2 regions of the Roseixanthobacter glucoisosaccharinicivorans genome follow, and region 1 is predicted to be linked to the other one. Evidence: predicted binding sites of a transcription regulator. Region 1 holds the regulator's gene; the other holds the start of a gene.
The links. Region 1 encodes PhoB, which activates phosphate uptake and scavenging genes when phosphate is short. Its sites were predicted from a motif close to TGTCATNNANCTGTCAT; they were not measured.

Region 1 (7,587 bases):
CGACCGCGACGTGGCGATCGAGATCAGCCGGCCGCAAGAGCCGGTCTATGTCCTTGGCGAACGGGATGAATTAATTCGCCTGTTCGAGAACCTGGTCGAGAATGCGCTGAAATACGGGGCCAATGGGCATCGGGTGGAGGTGGCGGTTGGCATCGAGCGGGGAGGAACGCCGGCGGCGGTGGTGTCGGTGCAGGATTTCGGTCCCGGCATTTCGCCCGAGCACCTGCCGCGTCTCACCGAGCGCTTCTACCGGGTGGATGTGGCGGTAAGCCGGGACCAGGGCGGGACCGGCCTCGGCCTTGCCATCGTGAAGCATATTGTGGCGCGTCATAGAGGGCGCCTGGGGATCGAGAGCCGGCAAGATGCCGGTGCAACTTTTACGGTCCGGTTCGACCTCGTGGATATGCCCGAAAAAGTTCCTTCAAAATCAAAGGTATAAATCGTCATCGCGCTGTCACGTTGGGGTCATAGAACCGTGGCGCCGGACCGTTACAGTTAACCGGCCCAATGTTGCGTCGCGGCAGATAGCCGACGGGCGACACCTATTGGTCAAGGAGAGAACCCCGTGAAGCTCACCACCGCTCTTGGCGCAGCGATTGCTGTTGCCAGCTCCCTTTTCGCTGGCGGCGCTTTCGCCATCGATATCAATGGCGCTGGCGCGTCGTTCCCGGCCCCCGTCTACCAGACCTGGGGCGCCAAGTATAAAGAGAAGACCGGCAACGGCCTGAACTACCAGTCCATCGGCTCCGGCGGCGGTCAGAACCAGATCGTCAACCGCACCGTCGATTTCGGCGCTTCCGATGCCCCGATGGCGTCCGACAAGCTCGCTTCCGCGAACCTGCTGCAGTTCCCGGCCGTGATCGGCTCCGTGGTCGCCACCGTCAATCTGGACGGCATCGCCACCAACCAGCTCAAGCTCACCGGCCCGGTGCTCGCCGACATCTATCTCGGCAAGATCACCAAGTGGGACGACAAGGTCATCGCCGACCTGAACCCCGGCGTGAAGCTGCCCTCCACCGCGATCGTTCCCGTCTATCGTTCGGACGCCTCGGGCACGACCTTCATCTTCACCAGCTACCTCTCGGACGTCAGCCCGGAGTGGAAGTCCAAGGTCGGCGCCGCCACCTCGGTTCAGTGGCCCACGGGCGCTGGCGCGAAGGGCAATGAAGGCGTCACCGGCAACGTGAAGAACACCAAGGGTGGCATCGGCTACGTGGAGTTCATCTACGCCGCCGCCAACAAGCTCGTGGTGACCCAGCTGCAGAACAAGGCCGGCAAGTTCCTGTCGCCCGAAGTTCCCGCCTTCATCGAAGCCGCCGCTGCGGCCGACTGGGCCGGCTCCAAGGACTTCGCCGCTTCCATGATCAACACCGCCGGCGCCGGCGCGTGGCCGATCGTGAGCCCGACCTACATCCTCCTGCCGAAGAACCCCACCAATGTGGATGCTTCGCGCGAAGTGATGAAGTTCTTCGAGTGGGCCTACGGCAAGGACGGCAGCGAGATGGCCGAGAAGCTGCACTACATCCCGCTTCCCGAAGCGGTTGTGGAGCGCGTCAAGGCGGCCTGGAAGTCTGAAGTGAAGACCCCGGACGGCAAGCCCGTTCTCTGATCCCTGATTGCGAGGCCCCCGCCTTCTCTGCAAGGAAGAGGCGGGGGCCTTGCCCAGTTCTGGTTGCCGATACGGCAGCCCTCGCGACGGCGCTGCGGCGTGGGGCGCGGAAGGTTCGCTGCGGGTTTTCCCCGCGCGGATGGTTCGCAGGCGAAGGGTTCGCGGCGTGTCCGCCGTGGCGGCCCGGGCCTCGACATAAAGCAAATTCGATCGGGGTCCGGCATCCGGCCGGCATCCTGGAAGTGATGGGTCTCGGGGGCGATGGTGCGCGCGGCAGCCGTGCGCGGATCGGCTGCGCGATCTGTTTTCATGAGCGCGAGCTGTGCGGCGCGCGGGATTTGGGGATCATCGGGCGATGGACGCAACGGTCGATAAACTGAGGTCGGACGGGATCATTCCCATCGGCGAGGCAAAGGGTGTCGGGGCAATCGCCGACCGCGTCTTCGTCGCCGCCCTGTGGGCGAGCGGCTTCTTCGTCCTCATCCTGCTGGGCCTGATCATCGCCCAATTGTTCGAAGGCGGCCTGCCGGCGCTTCGGCATTTCGGCCTGGACTTCCTCTGGTCGCCCGCCTGGAACCCGGTGACCGAGAATTTCGGCGCCCTGGTGATGATCTACGGCACCATCTTCAGCGCCGTGATCGCCGTCGTCGTGGCCTTGCCGCTCTCGTTCGGCATCGCCTTCTTCCTCACGGAAATCGCGCCGCAGCCGCTGAAGCGCCCGATCGGCGTCGCGGTGCAGCTGCTCGCGGCTGTGCCTTCGATCATCTACGGCATGTGGGGCTTCTTCGTGATCGTTCCGCTGGTGGCCGCCTATGTGCAGCCGCCGCTGATCGAATGGCTTGGCCCGCTGCCGGTCATCGGCGCCCTGTTCCAGGGACCCCCGCTCGGCTCGGGCATGCTCACCGCCGGGGTGATCCTGGCCGTGATGATCATCCCCTTCATCACCGCCATGTTCGTCGAAACCCTGGAATCGGTGCCCCCGATGCTCAAGGAATCCGCCTACGGCGTCGGCGGCACCACCTTCGAGGTCTATAAGAACGTCTCGGTGCCCTACGGCAAGACCGCCATGGTCGGCGCCGTGATGCTGGGCCTCGGGCGCGCGCTCGGCGAAACCATGGCCGTCACCTTCGTGATCGGCAATGCGACCCGCCTTTCGGCCTCCCTGTTCGCGCCCGGCGCGACCATCGCCTCCACCATCGCGAACGAGTTTCCCGAAGCTTCGATCGGCTCGCTGAAGCTGACCTCTCTGCTTCAGCTGGGCTTCATCCTGTTCGTGATCTCGTTCATCGTCCTTGCCCTGTCCCGTGCGCTCGTGCGCTCGCGGCTCGATTGATCCGGGAGGCAAACGTCATGGCATCCCTCGCAGCACGCCGCGCCAAGGACTATACGGTCAAGGTCGTCTCCACGGGGTTCGCGGTCTTCGCGATCTTCCTGCTGGCCTGGATCCTGTGGACCCTGATTTCCCGCGGTCTTCCGGCCCTCAACCTCAATGTCTTCACCAAGGTGACGGCGCCTCCCGGCCAGGGTGGCGGCCTTCTGAATGCGATTGTGGGATCTCTGATCCAGATCGGCATCGCGCTGGCGATCGGCGGTCCCATCGGCCTGTTCGCCGGCACCTTCCTGGCCGAGAACGGCAAGGGCACGAAGATCGGCTCCGCCGCTCGCTTCGTGAACGACATCCTGCTCTCGGCGCCGTCGATCCTGGTGGGCCTGTTCATCTACCAGTTCCTGGTGGTGCCGTTCGGCGGCTTCTCCGGCTGGGCCGGCGCGATCGCGCTGGCGATCCTGGTGATCCCGGTGATCGTGCGCACCACCGAGGACATGCTGAACCTGGTTCCGGTGGGCTTGCGCGAAGCCGCCTTCGCGCTCGGCGCGCCGCAGTGGAAAGTGGTCATCATGATCACCTGGCGGGCGGCCCGCGCTGGCATCGTCACCGGCATCCTGCTGGCCATCGCCCGCGCGGCGGGTGAAACGGCGCCGCTGCTGTTCACCTCGCTGGGCAATAATTCCTGGTCGACGGATCTCAGCAAGCCCATGGCCAGCCTGCCGATCGCGATCTATCAATATGCCGGAAGCCCGTTCGACGATTGGGTGTCGCTGGCCTGGGCCGGCGCGCTGCTCATCACCGTGGGCGTTCTGGTCCTGAACGTCGTGTCCCGTCTGGTGCTGGCGCGCACGCGCTGAACCGGCACCCTGAGATCACCGCCCCGAGGGCGCCCAAGATCACCGCCCGGGCCGGCAGCACGCCGGCCCACCGGGCGACCAGAGACCGAATGAGGCTGACATGAACTCTGCAGTGGATCCGACCTTCAATATTTCCTCCTCCGTCTCGGCCAAGCCCGATGCCATTCAGGCGCCGACCAAGATCAAGGTGGAGAAGCTCGATTTCTATTACGGGCAGAACCACGCGCTGAAGAACATCAATTTCGAGATCCCCGAGAAGCGCGTCACCGCGATGATCGGCCCCTCGGGCTGCGGCAAGTCCACCTTGCTGCGCGTGTTCAACCGCATGTACGACCTCTATCCCGGCCAGCGTGCCGAGGGCGGCGTCATGTTCGACGGCGTCAATATCGTCGGCAAGGAACTGGACCCCACCGTGGTGCGCACGCGCATCGGCATGGTGTTCCAGAAGCCGACGCCGTTCCCCATGTCGATCTATGACAACATCGCCTTCGGCGTGCGCCTGCACGAGAATCTCAATAAGGCGAAGATGGACGAGCGGGTGGAAAGCTGCCTGCGCAAGGCCGCCATCTGGGAAGAGACCAAGGACCGCCTGCATACCTCGGCGCTCGGCATGTCCGGCGGCCAGCAGCAGCGCCTGTGCATCGCCCGCACCATCGCCGTGCAGCCGGAAGTGATCCTGCTGGACGAGCCGACCTCGGCGCTCGATCCGATCTCCACCTCGAAGATCGAGGATCTGATCGACGAACTGAAGCAGGATTTCACGATCGTCATCGTGACCCATAACATGCAGCAGGCGGCGCGCTGCGCCGACATCACCGCCTTTTTCTACCTGGGGGAACTGGTCGAGGTCGCGCCATCGGACGTGATCTTCACCAATCCCAAGCAGATCAAGACCCGCGATTACATCACCGGCCGCTTCGGCTGACCAAGCAAGGATCTGCCAGATGCCCGACCATACCGTCTCGGCCTTCGACGCCGAGCTGAAGGAGATCGGCCGCAAGGTCGTTGAAATGGGTGGCCAGTCGGAGCGCATGGTGGCTGACGCCGTCAATGCCCTGATCCGCCGCGACACCGCTGCCGCCCAGCGCGTGATCCTGCTCGATACGAGCGTCGATCTGCTGCAGCGGGAGATCGAGGAGAAGGCCATCGTCTGCATCGCCAAGCGCCAGCCGGTGGCGAGCGACCTGCGCGACGTGGTGGCCTCGATCCGCATCGCCTCCGACCTGGAGCGTATCGGCGACCTCGCCAAGAACGTGGGCAAGCGCGTGCTCGCCATCGAAGGGGAATATCATCCCCAGAAGCTGGTGCGCGGCGTCGAGCACATGTCCGATCTGGTGCTGGAGCAGCTGAAGGAAGTGCTGGACGCCTATGCCAGCCGCGACCAGGCGAAGGCGGTGGATGTGTGGGTCCGCGACAGCGGCATCGACACCATGTACACCTCGCTGTTCCGCGAACTCCTCACTTATATGATGGAAGATCCGCGCAACATCTCGGTGTGCACGCATCTGCTTTTCTGCGCCAAGAATATCGAGCGCATCGGCGACCACGCGACCAATATCGCGGAGACCATCTATTATATGGTGTCGGGACAGATGTTGTCCGAAGAGCGCCCGAAGGCGGATGTCTCCAGCGAGACCACCGTCGCTTTCCCGGGGCATAGCCTTCAGGGGTAAAATCCGTGCCTGCGCGTATCTTGATTATCGAGGACGAGGAACCCCTGACCCTTCTGCTCCGCTACAATCTGGAGTCAGAAGGTTATTTCGTGGAGAGCGTCGGACGCGGCGATGAAGGCGAGACCCGGTTGCGCGAAAGCGTGCCGGACCTCGTCATCCTCGACTGGATGCTGCCGGGCCTGTCGGGCATTGAACTGTGCCGCCGCCTGCGGACCCGCCCGGAAACCGAGCGTCTGCCGGTCATCATGCTCACCGCCCGCGGCGATGAAACGGAACGGGTGCGCGGCCTCGCCACCGGGGCCGACGATTATGTGGTGAAGCCCTTCTCCGTGCCCGAGCTTCTGGCGCGGGTGCGGGCACTGCTGCGGCGCGCGAAGCCGGAGCATGTGGCCACATTGCTGCGGGCTGGCGACATCGAGCTGGACCGGGAGACCCACCGGGTGCACCGCTCGGGGCGCGAGGTGCACCTTGGGCCGACGGAATTCCGCCTGCTGGAATTCCTGATGCAGAGCCCGGGACGGGTGTTCTCGCGCGAGCAATTGCTCGACGGCGTGTGGGGACAGGACGTTTATATCGACGAGCGCACGGTGGACGTGCACGTGGGGCGCCTGCGCAAGGCGATCAATCGGGGGCGCCAGTCGGACCCGATCCGCACCGTGCGCGGCGCCGGTTATTCGTTCAACGAAATGTTCGCCCGCGTGCATTGAGCGCGGGAGGGCCTGCGCGCTCGAATGCGGGGGTGCTGCGGGGATTGGTGGCTGGGCCCGCTGTATGCGGGCTCATGCGCCATGGTGCGGAGCCAGCGTGCCGCCGCATCGTGCAGCGCCAGCGTCACGAGCAGGCTCCCGCGCAGGCCGCGGCGTATGGTGCAAAATTCAGATGTCTTGGCGGAGCGGAACCCGCGGGAGATATTCTTTCCGGGGATAGGGCCTGCTCGCAGCCCAAATGCCCTTACGGGCTCGCACATGGCCCCGGGCGGTTCGGGCGCCGAGCCTCGGTGCATCAAGGCCCGGACGCCATGCGCGCGCGGCCTTCCCATTCGAGCGACGCGGCAATGTCGCCCGGCGCCCGACCTTTGGCACAATCCAAGATGTCGTCGCGTCGCCCCGGCGAGGTCTGCGCAGCCGGCGCAGCCCCAAGCGCGGCGGCGGCGGTCAGATGCGGGCGACGCGCCGGTCGCGACGGCGATCCTGCGTGGGCTGGTAGGCCATCCGCGCATGGGTGGTGCAATAGGGCATGCCGGTGACACTGCGGCCGCCGCAGAAATAGAAGTTTTCCGTGCCCGGCTCGCCGATCGGCCAGCGGCAGGTGCCCTCGGTCAGGTTCATGATGGTGCAGCGCTGGCCCATGGCGACCACATTGCCGCCGGTTGCCGGACGCGGCGCGGGCTCGGGCGCCACGAAAGCCTCCAGGGCGGGGGCGAGCGCGGTGTTGCCCATGGTTTGCGGCTGCGGCGCGGGCTTGTTCGCGGGCGCTTCAGGCCGGGCCTTGCGCGGGCGTGCGGCGGGAACCGTTGATTTCGCTCGGCCGGAGAGGCCGAGGCGGTGCACTTTTCCGATCACCGCATTGCGGGTGATGCCGCCCAGCTCGCCGGCGATCTGGCTTGCGGAAAGCCCTTCGCCCCAGAGCTTCTTCAAGAGTTCGACGCGCTCGTCGTTCCAGCTCATCGCTCTCCTCCTTCGACTCTTCTCCCGCACCCAGGCGCGCCATTGCACGCGGGTTCGCAGGGCCCAACGTCACTTGGGGAACAGGCCTGCACGAGATGTCGTGGTCAGCCACGAGCAAACTACAATATGCACGCCCGCCCGCACAGAGTCGGAATGCATTCCCGTGCCGTTGTCCCCAAGTCGTTACGATCAGGTCAACGGCTGCGCTCTGTTGACCTCCCGCGCGCGATCATTAGAATCCCTTTTTGTCGGGCCGCCCCGCGAGGGCGGCCTTTGGCGTTTCTGATGTCCGGCGAGACGCAGCGCGTTTCGCCCCACCCCAAGAGGAGGGGTTCCGTGATCACCCCCGTTCTGCCGACCTACGCGCGCATCGACCTCGTTTTTGAAAGGGGAGAGGGCTGCTGGCTCGTCACGACGGACGGGCGACGCTATCTCGATTTCACCGCAGGCATCG
Region 2 (7,587 bases), 390 kb from region 1:
AGTTCGACGGCGCCGCGCAGGGCTTCGTCCTGCCAGAGGGCATCGAGGATGGCGGCGGCTCGTGCGCGCTCTGGCTCGCGCCCGAGCATGTAGGAGACACCCGTGGCCCCCGCTTCGAGTTGCACCGCCGCACGTGTCACGGTGGCCTCGCCCAGGTTGAAGGGCGCGCCATCCCCGCCGACGCGGCCGCGCAGCATGGCGAGGCCGGTGTCCGGCGCCCGCAAGTTTCGCATGGGAGGCAAGGGCGCGAATCGCTCCACGGCGGCTTCGAGCTCTTCTTGGGTGGCACGCGAAAGAAGGCGCATCATCTCGATGCGGCGGGCGGTCGCGTCATCCGGGCTGTCGTTCATTGCGCTCGATCCTCGGGTCAGGTGCAGCGCGATCTGCCAGTTGGAGGTATCGTGTTGTGTTTCTGGAAATGCTTTGTATAGTGATGTATACAAATAAGCAAGGCACGCGGGCAAAGCGGGCGCAAAAATGATGGGAACGGTGACGACCATGGACGAAATGGGTCACGCTGCGATGACAGATGCGGTGGATGTGGATGTGAAGCGCGGATCGGGGATCGCGCTGTGGAAACAGATCGCCGAGCGCCTGGAGGGCGAGATCGCCGCCGGCGTGCATGCGCCGGGCGCGCGGCTGCCGGTGGAGGCGGACCTTGCCCTGCGTTTCGGCGTCAACCGCCACACGGTGCGGCGCGCCTTGGCGGTTCTGACGGAACAGGGGATGATCGAGGCCACAGCCGGGCGCGGCACCTTCGTCAAGGATGCCCCGCTGCGCTATCCCATCGGCACGCGCACCCGCTTCTGCGAGATCGTGTCCGCCAATGGGCGCGAGCCATTCGGCCGCTGCCTCGGCTCGGCGGTCGAGCCGGCGAGCCGCGAGGTGGCGCAGGCGCTTGAAATTCCCGAAGGCACGGCGGTGCTCGTCATCGAGACCATCCATGAAGCCGACGGCGTGCCGATTTCCTGCGGGCGGGCTTATTTTCCGCAGTCCCGCTGCCGCGACCTGGACCTCGTCTATGCCGCCACCGGGTCCTTGACGCGGGCGCTGTCCACCATCGGCATTCTCGATTTCCGCCGTCGCGAGACCCGCGTTTCCGCCCGGCCGGCGAACGAGACCGAGCAGGAACGCTTGTCGCTGAGCCCTGGGCGGGCTGTGATGGTGGTGGAACGGGTGGATGTGGAAGCCAACGGCACGCCCCTGCAATGGGGCCGCTCCAGCTTCGCCGCCGACCGGGTCCAGCTCGTCATCAGGCCCTGAGAGCGTTCATGACCAAGATCGAGAGCCGCGAGGCGCTGCGCACCCTCTACAAGCCCGCGCACGGCCGTTCCGTGGCCAAGGAAATTCATGTCCTCGACCGTCACTGCCGCCATTTCATTGCGCTGAGCCCGTTCGTGTTGCTGGCGACCGGAGGCGCCGACGGCTCCATGGACGTGTCGCCCCGCGGTGACCAGCCCGGCTTCGTGGCGGTGGAGGACGACACCACGCTTCTCCTGCCAGATCGGCCCGGCAACAACCGGCTCGATAGTCTCGAAAACATATTGGAGCGCCCCGGCGTGGGGCTGCTGTTCCTCATTCCCGGCGTGGACGAGACCTTGCGGGTGAACGGGCGGGCGGAGATTCATGCCGACGCCGCGCTGTGCGCGCGCTTCGCGGTGGCGGGCAAGCTGCCGGCGAGCGTCCTGAAGATCACGGTCGATTCGGCTTATCTGCATTGCGCCAAGTCGCTCATGCGCTCGGCCTTGTGGAGCCAGGACGCGCAGATCGCGCGTTCGGCCCTGCCGACCATGGGCGAGATGCTGAAGGACCATGCCGGCCTGGAAGCACCGCCGGAGACGCAAGAAGAGATGCTGCGGCGCTACGCGAGCGTGCTCTACTGAGCGGCGGAGCGGGTTCAGATGGTCGTCACGTCGGCAGAGCGAGCGGCTCGAGCCCGCTCCGCTTCGAGGCCATCCGGTGAAGGGAGCGGGCCGAAGGACCGCCGGCTCTTCGCCTCATCGGGCGTGCACGCCGTGGCCGGCGTTCACCTCAAGGTTTTCAGATAGGCGATGACAGCCGCGACCTCCTCCGGCTTCTTCAGGCCGACAAAGGCCATCTTGGTGCCGGGGACCGTGTCTTTGGGACTGGCCAGGTATTTAGTAAGGGTGGCGTCATCCCACGTGAGTCCGGAATTCTTCATGGCGGGGCTGTACTGATAGCCCGCGACACTTCCGGCCTTCATACCGACGATTCCGAAGAGCGACGGTCCGATGGCGTTTCTGCCCGCTTCGACCTTATGACAGGCCTTGCATTGATTGAAGGCCGTGGGCGGATCGCCGGCCTGGGCGGTCGCGGTGAGCAGCAGGAGCGCCACGGCAGCGCGTCCAGACATTTTGAACATGGTAACCCCCTCAGGATTGGCTGTTTTTCATCCACCCGCGCCCTGCATGAGGGGCGGATGTGGCCCAAACGCCCGAAGGGTAGCCCCCCTTTTGATCGCCCGGCCGGCCGCTTGCGTAGCTTCCACACTGGAACCTGTCCAGAGAAGGCAACATTGAGCGGGCGAAAAGATTTTGGCCGCGTGCGCCAGCCGGTGGTGACGCGATTTCTTAAGGCGAAACCGCATTCCACTTTTGGTCTGCTGAAAGCGCCCGAGCCGCTGCGGGAGCCGCCTCAGACCACGTCCTTGCGGCCGATGATGGCGAAGCGCAGGCGCGCGGAGATGAAATCGATCACCGCCACCATCACCAGCATCATGAGGACGAGGAAGCTCACCTTCTGCCATTCCAGCACGCGGATCTGCTCCACAAGGTGAAGCCCGAGCCCGCCCGCGCCGACGATGCCGACGATGGTGGACTGGCGCGAATTGCTCTCGAAAATATACAGCACCTGGCTGGTGAGCACCGGCATCACCTGCGGCAGCAGGCCGAAGCGTACCGCATCCAGCCCCGTGCCTCCGGTGGAAAGAATGCCTTCCACCGCCTTGCGGTCGGTGGCCTCGATGGCCTCGGAAAACAGCTTGGCGAAGATGCCCACGCTGGCGGTGGCGATGGCCAATATGCCGGCGAACGGCCCCAGCCCCACCACGGTGACGAAGATCAGGGCCCAGATCAGTCGGTCGATGCCGCGCAGCACGTCCAGGAACCGCCGGACCAGCATGTGGAGGAAGAAGTTCGGCACCACGTTGCGGGCGGCCAGGAAGCCGAGTGGCACCGCGATCACCGCGCCGGTGAAGGTGCCGAGGAAGGCGATCGACAGGGTCTCGCCGAGCGCGTGGACATAGAGCGAAAATTGCGTCCCGGGATCGGGCGGCAGCATCAGCGTGAGGAACAGCCAGAGCTGGCGGATGCCGCTGCCGATGCGGGCGAAGCTGAATTCCAGCTGCCACATGGCATAGATCGCCAGAACCACCAGCACCACGAGCGACCCTAAGGTCCAGGCGCGGCGCGCCAGCGAGGGCGTGAAGATCGCTGGATGCAGCGCGGCGAGGCGGGCGCGATCGGCGGCATCGGGGGTGAGGCGGGCGCGGTTCATGAACGCCGCTCCGTGCCCAGCAGCGCATGGCGCACGCGCTCGGTGACAAGGTCGATGATCACCACCGTTCCGATGATCAGCAGCAGGATGGCGGAGACATCGGAATAGTAGAATTTGCGCACCGCCTCCACCAGGTCCTGCCCGATGCCGCCGGCGCCGACGAAGCCCATGATGGCGGCTTCGCGCACATTCTCTTCAAACCGCAGCAGGCCGTAGGAGGCGAAATTGGAGAGTACCTGCGGCAGCACCGCGAAGCGCACGCTCTGCACCCAGTCCGCACCCGAGGCGGTGGCCCCGTCCACCGGCTTCATGTCGATGTTCTCGACCACTTCGGCGAACAATTTGCCGAGCGCGCCCATGGTGTGGATGGACAGCGCCAGCACGCCGGGCATGGGCCCGAGGCCGAACGCCACCACGAACAGCAGGGCGAACACGATCTCCGGCACGGTGCGGCAGAATTCCAGGAAGCGGCGCACGCCGAGCCTGATCCAGGGGGAGCGCACGAGATTGGCACTGGCCAGGAAGCACAGGCAAAACGCGCCGAGGCCGCCGAACAGCGTGCCGAGATAGGCGATCAGGATGGTGTCCCACAGCAGCTTCAGCCAATGGTCCAGGTTCCAGAACCATTCGCCGAGGTCGGCGGCCAGATTGGCGAAGGTGAGCGTGGGCGTGATGTCGTAGAAATAATTCCCGAGCCGCCCCGCATTGGCCAGGAATACGGCCGGCTTCACCTCGCCCATCCAGGAGGAGAGGGCGATGCAGACCACGATCACCGCGAGGCCGATATAGACATGGCGCCGGCGCGAGGCCATGGCCGCCGCATAATGGCGCGCCAGCGGCGCGAGCTGCTCGGCCGGAAGGGTCGCGAACGCGTGGGGCAGGGGAAAGGGCATGGGGCGTGAGTTCCGAACCTGCGGGAGCGGACGGCCCGCCGAAGCGGGCCGTCCTTTCGGCGTCAGGACGCCTTCTTCTTGCGCAGCTCGTCGACGAACTTGATCAGCTCGATCACCGGCTTATAGGCGGCGTTGTCGACCGGCTGCCAGGGCTGGGCCTTGCCTTCATAGATCTTCTCGAAAGCGGCCTTGTCGTTCTTCTGGATGGAGAAGAAAGCGTCGCGGATCTTCGCCTTCAGATCGTCCGGCAGGTCCGACAGATAGGCGTAGGGCGAGTTCACGATCAGGTCGGACTTGTAGATGATGCGATAGTCCGAATACTTCGCCATCCCCTTGCGATCCATGCGCATGAGGTTGGATTCGTTCTCGTCGTTCCACCAGTTGAAGGCGGCGTCGCAGGTGCCCTGCTGCACGGCGATCACGGCGTTTTCGTGGGAGCCGGCATAGACCACCTTGCTGAAGAAAGCGTCGGGGGTGATGCCCATCTTGCTGAGGGCGAAGCGCGGCACGTTGTTGCCGGAAGTGGAATTGGGATCGACCAGGCAGAGGTTCTTGCCCTTCAGATCCTCGATCGACTTATAGGGGCTGTCGGCCTTCACATAGAGCACCGAATGATAGCCCTTGGTGCCGTCCTGGTTCACTTCGATCGCGAAGGCTTCGGTCTTCACGCCGGTGAGCAGGGCGCGGGCGAAGGAGGCCGGGCCATAGGCGGCGATCTGGACGTTGCCGGCGCGCTGGCCCTCGATCACGGCCGCATAATCATTGGCGACCCGCAGGGTCACCTTCACGCCGAGCTCCTTGGAGAGATAGTCCATGAGCGGCTGGTAGCGGTCCGTGACGCCCGAGGCGTTCTCGGCCGGGATGACCGCGAACACCAGCTCGGGATACTTGGCTTTCCAATCCTGGGCGGCGGCGGCGCCGGCGAAGCCGGCGGAGAGCACCGCGGCAGTCGCCACGGTCATGAGGGTACGGCGGGTCAGCATGTCTCGCTCCTTGAGGATGCGGGTATGGTCGGGGGGTAAAAACGCTTGAAATCACGCGTACTTTTGGAAAACCGCGCGCGGCGATGGGCTGCGCGAAGTGGGATTGCCATGCGCTGTCGCATTCACGCGCGTGCCGGTGGCGGGCCTGCGTTGGCGCCCGGCCAACACGAAGGGGGCGGCGGGTTCACACGGCGGCGGCGTCCGGCACCAGGGCGGGTTCGAAGTCCGGCTCGGCGGCGCCATGCATGTCCATCACCTCGCCGGCCTCCAGGCCGTAGAGTTCGCGGGCGACCCCCTCGGTCAGCGCCTCGGGCGCGCCGTCGAACACCACGCGGCCGGCGGCCATGCCGATCAGGCGATCGCAATAGGTGCGGGCGAGATCGAGCGAGTGCAGGTTGCACAGGACGGTGATGCCGAAATGCTTGTTGATGCGTAGCAGGGCATCCATCACCACCTTGGTGTTGCGCGGATCCAGCGAGGCGATGGGCTCGTCCGCCAGGATCAGCCCCGGCTCCTGCACCAGGGCCCGGGCGATGGCCACGCGCTGCTGCTGGCCGCCCGAGAGACTGTCGGCGCGCTGGGCGGCCAATTGGGCGATGTCGAACTGATCGAGCGCGGTCAGCGCGACGGCCTTGTCCTCTTCGCTCCACATCTTGGACAGCGCGCGCCAGCGCGGCATGGTCGCGAGGCGGCCCATGAGCACGTTGGTGAGCACGTCGAGCCGACCCACCAGGTTGAACTGCTGGAAGATCATGGCGGCCTGGGCGCGCCACAGGCGCAACTCCCGGCCCTTCAGCGCCGTGACATCGACGCCGTCATAGCGGATCGCGCCGCCGCTGGAGGGCTGCAGGCGATTGATCATGCGCAGCAAGGTGGACTTGCCCGCGCCCGAACGGCCGATGACGCCGATGAAGGCGCCCTGCCCAATCTCGAGGTTGACGTCCGACACAGCGACCTTTTCGCCAAATCGGCAGGTCAGCCCTTCGATCACCATCATCTGGTTTTGCTCCGGTGCTTACCGGGACATTTCCTTAAGCGGGCGCCGCAACAATCTTATGACACTGCGGTGATCGGGTGCCGCCGCGCCCTTGTAAATCCTCCAATGCCGGGCTTCATAAATTCGTCATGGGCGTCACAATCCGGCCTGAAAGCCTGATTGTTGGGACAAAAGTACATTTAGGGCCAAGGGCCTAGCCCTGAAGGTCGACTCCCGCCGGTGTTGCCACATGAGCCCCGGCCACGGGCCGACGCGCTCCGATGGGGGCGGCTGGCGGCGCGGTGCATTGGCCGCGAGTCGAGCGCCCGATGCGCGCGACGCTGACGCTCGTGTGCGCGCGGAAAATGCGGGAAACGGGGAGATGGAAAACTGGGAGACCGGGGGTGTCAGGGCCGCCGCACGCCGGTGAGGCACGCGGCGCCGGAGATTTTCTCTCCAGCGCCGCGCCGATCGACCTGCCCTTCGCGATTTTTGCTCTTTTACGAAGGCGGCTTGAGCGTGTGGTCAAACTCAGATCATGCCGAGCAAGACCGCGCCGATTACGGCGAAAGCGGTGCTTACTTTCAGCATGTCGAGTATCGAGCCCAGGTCCACTTCTCAAGTCCCTTTTTGGTCGATCTCCGAGCGAAGCTTAACAAAGACCAAAAAATGGAAAAGGAAATAACGCTGCCGCAGCGCGGCGTATTATCCTGCGTCGCAGCGTCTATTTTCGAGAAGTGAACGATACCATCCACATGGCGGTGTCGCACTGCACATCGCCCTGTTTTGATATATTGTATTTCAGCTTTGAATCGCGCGCTCGGCGAGGGCGGCGACGGTCAAGGCGGTGCGATCCCGGCCAAAACGCCCCACGATCTGCACGCCCATGGGCATGCCGTTGGCGCCCGAAAGCCCGGTCACATTCACCGTCGGCGTGCCCATCAGCGTCCACAGCCGGTTGAAGATGGCGGATCCGGTGGTGCCATAGCCCTCAGGTGCCGTGCCGGGGGCGGAGAAGGTGAGGATGGCATCATAATCGGCGAAGAAGTCGCCAAGCCGGTGGCGCGCGTGCTTGGCGGTGCGGCGGGCGGAATCATAGGCATCCGGCTGCACCTTGGCGGCTTGTTCCAGATAGCGTGCCAGCAGCGGCGAGAGCAGGTGGCGCATGCGGTCATATTCGTCGGCGAAGGCGATCGCGCCCTCGTAATCCTGGATCGTA

Region 2: a site for PhoB is predicted at 6,437-6,453, ahead of phnC (phosphonate ABC transporter ATP-binding protein). Genes of this name have one in related genera too.

Annotation. Positions count from the first base shown of each region.
Region 1 is NZ_CM195538.1:3,389,323-3,396,909, reverse strand. Features, by position in the region: gene V5F78_RS15740 (ATP-binding protein) at 1-439, shown strand, start outside; gene pstS (phosphate ABC transporter substrate-binding protein PstS) at 566-1,609, shown strand; gene pstC (phosphate ABC transporter permease subunit PstC) at 1,965-2,942, shown strand; gene pstA (phosphate ABC transporter permease PstA) at 2,960-3,793, shown strand; gene pstB (phosphate ABC transporter ATP-binding protein PstB) at 3,894-4,718, shown strand; gene phoU (phosphate signaling complex protein PhoU) at 4,738-5,466, shown strand; gene phoB (phosphate regulon transcriptional regulator PhoB) at 5,472-6,173, shown strand; gene V5F78_RS15705 (GcrA family cell cycle regulator) at 6,621-7,133, opposite strand; gene V5F78_RS15700 (aspartate aminotransferase family protein) at 7,419-7,587, shown strand, end outside.
Region 2 is NZ_CM195538.1:3,000,316-3,007,902, reverse strand. Features, by position in the region: gene phnG (phosphonate C-P lyase system protein PhnG) at 1-500, opposite strand, end outside; gene phnF (phosphonate metabolism transcriptional regulator PhnF) at 499-1,263, shown strand; gene V5F78_RS13910 (pyridoxamine 5'-phosphate oxidase family protein) at 1,272-1,883, shown strand; gene V5F78_RS13905 (c-type cytochrome) at 2,027-2,383, opposite strand; gene phnE (phosphonate ABC transporter, permease protein PhnE) at 2,656-3,516, opposite strand; gene phnE (phosphonate ABC transporter, permease protein PhnE) at 3,513-4,409, opposite strand; gene phnD (phosphonate ABC transporter substrate-binding protein) at 4,472-5,392, opposite strand; gene phnC (phosphonate ABC transporter ATP-binding protein) at 5,577-6,389, opposite strand; gene V5F78_RS13880 (hypothetical protein) at 6,882-7,109, shown strand; gene V5F78_RS13875 (amidase) at 7,170-7,587, opposite strand, start outside.